DNA from 2 places in the Streptomyces sp. NPDC040622 genome. Region 2 is predicted to be linked to the other one. Evidence: riboswitches for the same ligand, from Rfam matches in the RefSeq annotation. Region 2 holds a riboswitch; the other holds the start of a gene.
What was found. Region 2 has a riboswitch for S-adenosylmethionine ahead of ACZ592_RS35945 (aminotransferase class V-fold PLP-dependent enzyme). Riboswitches for the same ligand answer to the same signal wherever they lie in the genome.
Positions count from the first base shown of each region.

Region 1 (4,192 bases), on a different contig from region 2:
TCGGTGACGTTCGCCTCGGCGGTGTAGTAGTGCGGGCCCTGCGTGGCGTTGGGGGAGCGGACCGCGTTCTCGACGCTCACGGTGTTCTGCGCGCCGCCGTCGACCCGGATGACGGGCGCCGTGGTGAGCGGGTCGCCGGGCGCCGGGTCCACGGGCTTGTTGCCCTCGCGGTTGAGGTCGCAGATGTTGCGCACGGTGTTGCCGAAGCGGTGCGTGCCCGCGTTGCCGCCCCAGAACAGGCGGGCGTAGTCGACCGTGGCGCCCGGTGGGATCGTCACCTGTCCGGTGCTGGAGTCGAAGGTGCCGGTGAGCCCCGCGGTGTCGATGCGGTGCTCGACGAAGTTGTTGTTGTTCTTGGTGCCCTGGGCCTGCTGGGTCTCCTTGCAGGAGGCGGCCACGTCGGCGGGGCTCGTCGGGCAGTCAAGGACCGTGTTGCCGATGGTCTTGAAGTCGCCGTAGAGCGATTCGTCGTAGCGTTTGGCGAAGGGCTCGATGACCTCCGCGGACGCGGGCGACGCGGTCGCGACGAGCGCGCCCGCCGCGACGGTGGCGGAGGCGAGCGTGAGGACGCCCGCCCGCCGCATGGCTTTCACTGCATGTCTGACCCACATAAGTAGGCAATGTAGGCAAAGCGGACAATCATCTGAGGTTACGCCACGCGACGACGCGCATACTCAGCAATATCGGTCATCGGCGGACGCTCCTCCGTGTCGACCGGATACGTCCGCGGCGCGAACCCGTCCTCGCCCCGCTCGAACTGCGTCAGCTCGGGACGCAGCAGATGGCCGCGCGCCAGCCGCAGCTGCGCCGTCCGGTAGATCGCCGCCGCCATCCGGCCGAGCGCCTGCCCGTCCTGGTGCCGGTGCCTGCGCACCCCCACGTCCACCTGCGCCAGCGCGTCGAGCCCCACCGTGTGCAGCGCGTCCACGAGCAGCCCCAGCTCCACCCCGTACCCGACCGGGAACGGCAGCCGCTCCAGGAGCGACCTGCGCACCGCGTACTCGCCGCCCAGCGGCTGCACGAACCCCGCGAGGCGCGGCCAGTGCATGTTCAGCAGCGGCCGCGCCATCAGCTCCGTCACCCGCCCGCCCTGCCCGGCCGCCTCGCCCAGCGGGCGGTCGTACATCGCCTTCACGAAGTCCACGTCCGGGTCCGTGAGCAGGGGACCCACGATCCCCGAGACGAAGTCCGCCGAGAACTCCCGCAGGTCCGCGTCGACGAACGCCACGACGTCGCCGTCCGTCACCAGCAGCGAGCGCCACAGCACCTCGCCCTTGCCCGGCACCGGCGCGATGCGCGGCAGGATCTCGTCGCGGTGCACGACCTTGGCGCCCGCCGCCGCGGCGACCTCGGCGGTGCGGTCCGTGGAGCCGGAGTCGACCACCACCAGCTCGTCGACCAGGCGCACCTTCTCCATCAGCTCGCGGCGGATCTCGGCGACGATCTCACCGACCGTGGCCTCCTCGTCGAGCGCGGGCAGGACGACGCTCACCGAGGTGCCGGACGCCCGTTTCGCGGCGACGAGCCGCTCCGGCGGACGGTCGGCGACGGACCAGGAACGCCTGCTCAGCCAGTGCTCGACCTCTTCCAGCACGGTCGTGGTCCTCCCATATGTGATCCATCTCGCGGTTCGGACGACTATCTCAAGGGTCCGGGGCTTCGGTTACAGTCTTGAACAACGCCGGTGACCATCGCATGTCGGGGGTCCCGGGCGTCACAACCGAATACCGCTCATCCAGAGGGGCAGAGGGAAACGGCCCGTTGAAGCCCCGGCAACCCTCCAGCCGGTCTCGTACGCGATCCATCGGATCCGCGCCGCGAGGCTCCCGGCTCGGGAAGGTGCCAATTCCGTCTCGCGGCGAGATGCGTCGCGAGGAAGATGAGGAGAAAGGGCCTCGCCTCCATGGCTGTGCAGACTGTCGCCACTGAGAACACCACCTCTTCCGTAGACCTCGGCCCCGCCTCCGGCCTCTCCTGCCGTGAGTGCGGCACCAAGTTCCCGCTCGGTCCGATCTTCGCCTGCGTCGAGTGTTTCGGCCCCCTCGAAGTCGCCTACGACCTGCCGCTCGGCGACCCGGAGTCCCTCCGCAAGCAGATCGAGGCGGGACCCGCCAACATCTGGCGCTACGCCCCCCTGCTGCCCGTCCCCGCCGACGTGGCCGACAAGCCGAACCTCAACCCGGGCTGGACCAAGCTGGTCAAGGCCGACAACCTCGCCGCCGAACTCGGCGTCGACGCGGGCAAGCTGTTCGTCAAGGACGACTCCGGAAACCCGACGCACTCCTTCAAGGACCGCGTCGTCGCGCAGGCGCTCGAAGCGGCGCGCGCCTTCGGCTTCACCACCCTGTCCTGCTCCTCCACCGGCAACCTCGCGGGCGCCGTCGGCGCCGCCGCCGCCCGCGCCGGCTTCCGCTCCTGCGTGTTCATCCCGCACGACCTGGAGCAGGGCAAGGTCGTCATGGCCGCGGTCTACGGCGGCGAGCTCGTCGGCATCGAGGGCAACTACGACGACGTGAACCGCTTCTGCTCCGAGCTCATCGGCGACCCACTGGGCGAGGGCTGGGGCTTCGTCAACGTCAACCTGCGGCCGTACTACGGCGAGGGTTCCAAGACCCTCGCGTACGAGATCTGCGAACAGCTCGGCTGGGAGCTGCCCGACCAGCTCGTCATCCCGATCGCCTCGGGCTCACAGCTCACGAAGATCGACAAGGGGCTCAAGGAGCTCATCGCGCTCGGCCTGGTCGAGGACAAGCCCTACAAGATCTTCGGCGCGCAGGCCGAGGGCTGCTCCCCGGTGTCCACGGCCTTCAAGGCCGGCCACGACGTGGTGCGCCCGCAGAAGCCGGACACCATCGCCAAGTCCCTGGCGATCGGCAACCCGGCCGACGGCCCGTACGTCCTCGACATCGCGCGCCGCACGGGCGGTGCGGTGGAGGACGTGAACGACGAGCAGGTCGTCGAGGCGATCAAGCTTCTCGCCCGTACGGAAGGGATCTTCGCCGAGACGGCGGGCGGGGTCACCGTGGGCGTCACGAAGAAGCTCGTCGACGCGGGGCTCATCGATCCCTCGCTGACCACGGTGGTCCTCAACACGGGGGACGGCCTCAAGACGCTGGACGCTGTCGCCGAGACCTCGCAGGCCACCGCGACGATCAAGCCGAGCCTCGAGGCGTTCCGCTCCGCGGGTCTCGCCGGTTAGCCGCCGCAGGGCCTGACCGGCGTCGCCGACTGCCGGTCGTGGTCCGTCCTCGCGCGGTCCCCCGCGCCCCGTTCAGGGGCGCCCCACCCCCGTACTCCGTACTTCTGAGGTGAACACCATGAGCGTCAACGTTCGCATCCCCACCATTCTTCGCACCTACACCGGCGGCAAGTCCGAGGTCGCCGCCGAGGGGGCGACCCTCGGTGAGGTCATCGCCGACCTGGAGAAGAACCACAACGGCATCGCCGCCCGCGTCCTGGACGACCAGGGCAAGCTCCGCCGCTTCGTGAACGTGTACGTCAACGACGACGACGTCCGTTTCGAGCAGGGCCTCGAGACCGCGACGCCGGACGGCGCCGGCGTCTCGATCATTCCCGCCGTCGCCGGCGGCTGATCTTTTCGCAAGTACCCTGCGTTATCTGAATTGCCCCCTCCGTACGAGAAACGGAGGGGGCAATTCTGCATGGTTGAGCGCGGTACAGTTGGGAAGCGTGCTTCGCCGTTAGTGCCGAGCGCATATACGAAGTCGGCCCGGAGTCGACAAGAAGTAGCCAAAGAGCGCTGCCCATTTGAACCTTGTGCGGCATTTGCCTGGCCCGACTTGCCCTGAATTCCAGCGAATTCTCCGCATATTACCGATCGGGCGTGCCCAGAATTCTCGTCCGATTGACCTGTTGCAGACGGCAGTTGGACAGATACATTCAGCGGCGGTCGACGCGTTCCGGCGCACACCCCCAATCAGTGGGGGGTGAGGTCTGACCCGGGTCCGCGAAGTGCGGTCCTGTGCAAGGGCCAGTAATAGGGGAGTTAGGCATGGCTCAGGGCACCGTCAAGTGGTTCAACGCGGAGAAGGGGTACGGCTTCATCGCGGTCGACGGTGGTGCGGATGTTTTCGTCCACTACAGCGCGATCCAGATGGACGGGTACCGCACCCTTGAAGAAGGTCAGCGAGTCGAATTCGAGATCTCGCAGGGCCAGAAGGGTCCGCAGGCG
Region 1 is NZ_JBVIXD010000006.1:161,129-165,320, forward strand. Features, by position in the region: gene ACZ592_RS18490 (DUF7927 domain-containing protein) at 1-584, opposite strand, end outside; gene ACZ592_RS18495 (glucosyl-3-phosphoglycerate synthase) at 650-1,594, opposite strand; SAM riboswitch class I at 1,729-1,886, shown strand; gene thrC (threonine synthase) at 1,880-3,199, shown strand; gene ACZ592_RS18505 (ubiquitin-like small modifier protein 1) at 3,318-3,593, shown strand; gene ACZ592_RS18510 (cold-shock protein) at 4,013-4,192, shown strand, end outside.
Region 1: another riboswitch for S-adenosylmethionine. It lies ahead of thrC (threonine synthase); the one in region 2 lies ahead of ACZ592_RS35945 (aminotransferase class V-fold PLP-dependent enzyme).

Region 2 (4,192 bases):
CAGGAGCCCCGTCCATTGCATGGACGGGGCTCTTTGCCGTCCCGGACGCTGGATAGGGTGGTGCCACCCCCTGTGCGGGGGCCCTTGTCACCCACGGACGAAGACCAGGAGCGGCTATGAGCGCTGTGACCCCCGCAGGAGGCGACACCGCGGCGGACCGTTCCTGGCCCGACGTGCTGAACGGCCTGCTCGACGGGCGCGACCAGAGCGCGGACGACACGGCCTGGGCCATGGACCGCATCATGCGGGGCGAGGCCACCGACGCGCAGATCGCGGCCTTCGTGGTCGCCCTGCGGGCCAAGGGCGAGACCGTCGAGGAGATCTCCGGACTCGTCCGCGCCATGTACGCGCACGCCAACGTCATCGACGTGCCGGGCCCGAGCGTCGACATCGTGGGCACCGGCGGCGACGGCGCCAAGACCGTCAACATCTCGACCATGTCGGCGATCGTCGTCGCGGGCACGGGCGCGAAGGTCGTCAAGCACGGCAACCGCGCCGCCTCCAGCGCGTCCGGCGCCTCCGACGTCCTGGAGAAGCTCGGCGTCAATCTGGACCTCACCCCGCAGCGGGTCGTCGAGGTCGCGGACGAGGCCGGCATCACGTTCTGCTTCGCCGTGAAGTTCCACCCCGCGCTGCGCCACGCGGGCGGCGCGCGCAGCCAGCTGGGGATCAGGACCGTCTTCAACCTCCTCGGCCCGCTCACCAACCCCGCCCAGGTGCGGGCCCAGGCCGTCGGTGTCGCCGACCCCAAGATGGCGCCCGTCGTGGCCGGCGTCTTCGCCGAGCGCGGCAACTCCTCGCTCGTCTTCCGCGGCGACGACGGGCTCGACGAGCTGACGACGACGGCGACGTCCCGGGTCTGGACGGTGCGGGACGGCGCGGTGCGCGAGGAGGCCTTCGACCCGCGTGACGTCGGCATCGACGTGGTGCCGGTCGAGGCGCTGCGGGGCGCCGACGCCTCGTACAACGCGGAGGTGGCGCTGCGGCTGCTGGACGGGGAGAGCGGGCCGGTGCGGGACGCGGTGCTGCTGAACTCCGCGGCGGCCCTGGTGGCCCTGAGGCCGACCGACGAGCCCCTGGTGGAGCAGTTGCGCGCCCAGATGGTCAGGGCGGCGCAGGCGATCGACTCGGGCGCCGCGAAGCGGGCCCTGGAGCGCTGGGTGTCCGCGAGCAACCGCTGAGGAGAACCCTCCGGTGTGACGCACGGCGCAGTCCGGAATCTGGACTGCGCCTTGCGCGCCGAAGATCGTGTGGCAGGATGCTGCACAGGTCATGAGTGACAGCGACTACGGCCCCGGCCCGCTGTCCGGCAACCCTCCGTCCGTGGCGGGGTGCCCCGGGTGAAGACCAGGCCGTGCGCAGCGAGGCGTATGGCAAGCGCGGACCCCTCTCAACCCTGGGGTCCTGGTCCTCAAGGGAGCAGTCTCGTGAGCAAGCGAATGTGCTAGGGCCTTCGGCCCCTTTCCGCACACCCTTCTTCTCTTCATCACTGCACCGCCGCACCCCTGTCGTGCCGCTGTCGTCGCAGTGAACTCACTTGTCTCTCACGGGAGTTCGCCATGTCTGTTTCCGCCGTTGCCGTCGACCCGTCCGTCTGCGCCCCGCTGGCCGTCCTCGGCAGGGACGTCACCGTTCCGCTGGTCACCGGTGGCGAGGTGACGTACGCGGCGCTCGACTACGCGGCGAGCGCCCCGGCGCTGCAGCGGGTCTGGGACGACGTGGCGGCGTACGCGCCCTACTACGGCAGCGTGCACCGCGGGGCCGGCTACCTCTCGCAGCTCTCCACCGACCTCTTCGAGAACTCCCGCGAGACCGTCGCCGCGTTCCTCGGCTGCCGCGACGGCGACCAGGTCGTCTTCACCCGCTCCACCACCGACTCGCTGAACCTGCTGGCCGCCGCGCTGCCCGCCGACTGCCAGGTCTTCGTCTTCGAGACCGAGCACCACGCCTCGCTCCTGCCGTGGCGCGACGCCCGCGTCACCTACCTCAACGCGCCGCGCACGCCCGGCGAGGCCGTGCAGACCCTGGAGCGCGCCCTCGCGGAGCGCGACCCCTACGGCCCCGCCCTGGTGTGCGTGACCGGCGCCTCGAACGTCACCGGTGAGCTCTGGCCGGTGCGCGAGCTGGCCGCCGCCGCCCACGCGCACGGCGCCCGGATCGTCCTGGACGCCGCGCAGCTCGCGCCCCACCACCCCGTCTCCATCGACGAGTTGGACGTCGACTGGGTCGCCTTCTCCGGCCACAAGCTGTACGCGCCCTTCGGCTCGGGCGTCCTCGCGGGCCGCTCCGACTGGCTGCGTGACGCCGAGCCCTACCTGGCCGGCGGCGGGGCCTCGCGGAAGGTGGCGCGCCGCGCCGACGGCGGCGTCGACGTGGAGTGGCACGACACCGCGGCCCGCCACGAGGCCGGTTCGCCCAACGTCATCGGCGTGTACTCGATCGCCGCCGCCTGCAAGGCGCTCACCGAGGCGGGCTTCGACGACCTCGTCGCTCGCGAGCAGTACCTCATCGGGAAGGTCCGCGAGGGCCTCGCCGAGGTGCCGCAGGTGCGGGTCCTCTCGCTGTTCGGCGACGACGCGCCGCGCGTGGGCGTCATCTCCTTCGTCGTGGACGGCTGGAACAGCTCGCACTTCGCCGCCGCGCTCTCCGCCGAGTACGGCATCGGCGTGCGGGACGGCCTCTTCTGCGCCCACCCGCTGGTGCGCACCCTGCTCGGCAGCGAGCCCGACGAGCCCGGCGAGTGCGGTGCCCCCGAGGCCGCGCCCGGCGAGAAGTCCCTGAACGCCATCCGCGTGAGCTTCGGCGCGGGCACCCCCGACGAGCACGTCGAGCGTTTCGTGCGCGCCGTCAAGGAACTGGTCGCCGACGGAGCGCGGTGGAACTACCGCACCGAGGACGGGCGTTGCGTGCCGGACACCAGCGCCGCCGCCTGAGCCGGAGACAGCAGCCGTGACCCGAGCCGGATCATCCGCACGGTCCGCTCGGCCGCGTCGGTGAGGAACTCGCCGCCCCTGCCGAGCGCCTCGGTCGGCGGGACCGGGGCGGGCAGGATGGCGCTGCAGGCGTCCACGCCCAGCGCGCGGACCGTGTGCGCGCCGGGCCACCTCGGCGGGGATCGCCGCGCGGCGTCCGGTGGTCCGGGGCGCCCTCGGCGGTGATGACCAGGTCGGCGCGGGCGAGCCTGCCGTCCAGGCCGACTCCGTCGAGCAGGACGTCGAAACGGGGCAGGAGGGCGGCGCCGAGCGCGGCGAGTCCGGTGCCCAGGCCGCCCGACGCGCCCGTGCACAGGTCGGCGCGTACGCGCAGGTCCCGCGTGAGGATGTGCGCCCAGTGCTCCAGGGCGGCGGTCAGCTGTTCGACCTGAGTGGGGGTCGCGCCCTTCTGCGGGCCGAAGACGCGGGCGACGCCGCGCTCACCGCACAGCACGTTGAAGGGGCCGCAGGCGACGCGGATCCCGGTGTGCGCGAGGCGCGCGTCGAGGCCGCTCGCGTCGATGCGGCTCAGGCGCGTCAACTCCCGCCCGCCGGGTCCCGGTTCCCAGCCGTCGGCGTCCAGGAGGAGGGCGCCGAGGGCCTGCAGGGCGCCCGTGCCGCCGTCCGACGTGCCCGGGTCGCCACAGCCGACCAGGACGCGTCCGGCGACGGCCCGGCCGATGGCCGTCGCCATCGGGAGCGCGACGCCCGAGATGGCGGGCAGCACGGTGAACACGTCGGCGGCCTTGGCCCGTTCGCCCGCCGGGTGGATGGCCACGACGAACGCGGCCGCCGGGTGGCCCTCGCCCGCCCCGATCTCCCCCTTCGCCCAGCGGATCTCGCCCCGGTCGCGGTGGAGCGTGCCGGTCGCGTCGGGGGACGCGAAGACGGCCCTCATCGCGGCGGGGTCCTCGGCCGGCGGGTGGTCGATGCGCGGCTCGCGGGACTGCTGCTTCTTGGCGGGCGCCCGGCCGGAGCGGCCGACCAGGCCGAGGAGTTCCTCGTCGGGGTCGGTGAACCTCTCACCCGTGTGCGGGCCGACGCCCTCGCGCGCGAGGTTTGGTGAACTCGCCGGTCTCCTGGGCCAGGAGGCGGTCGATGCGGTGCTCGACGTCGCGGAGCAGGACCGAGCGGGTGGTGGCCGCGACCGCGCCGAGCGCGACGGCCATCACGACGAGCAGCCACAGCAGGACGCGGACACGGGCCGGTATCCGGCGGCG
Region 2 is NZ_JBVIXD010000016.1:109,753-113,944, reverse strand. Features, by position in the region: gene trpD (anthranilate phosphoribosyltransferase) at 117-1,181, shown strand; SAM riboswitch class IV at 1,269-1,386, shown strand; gene ACZ592_RS35945 (aminotransferase class V-fold PLP-dependent enzyme) at 1,560-2,933, shown strand; partial or broken gene ACZ592_RS35940 (glycerate kinase) at 2,882-3,639, opposite strand; gene ACZ592_RS35935 (hypothetical protein) at 3,995-4,192, opposite strand, start outside.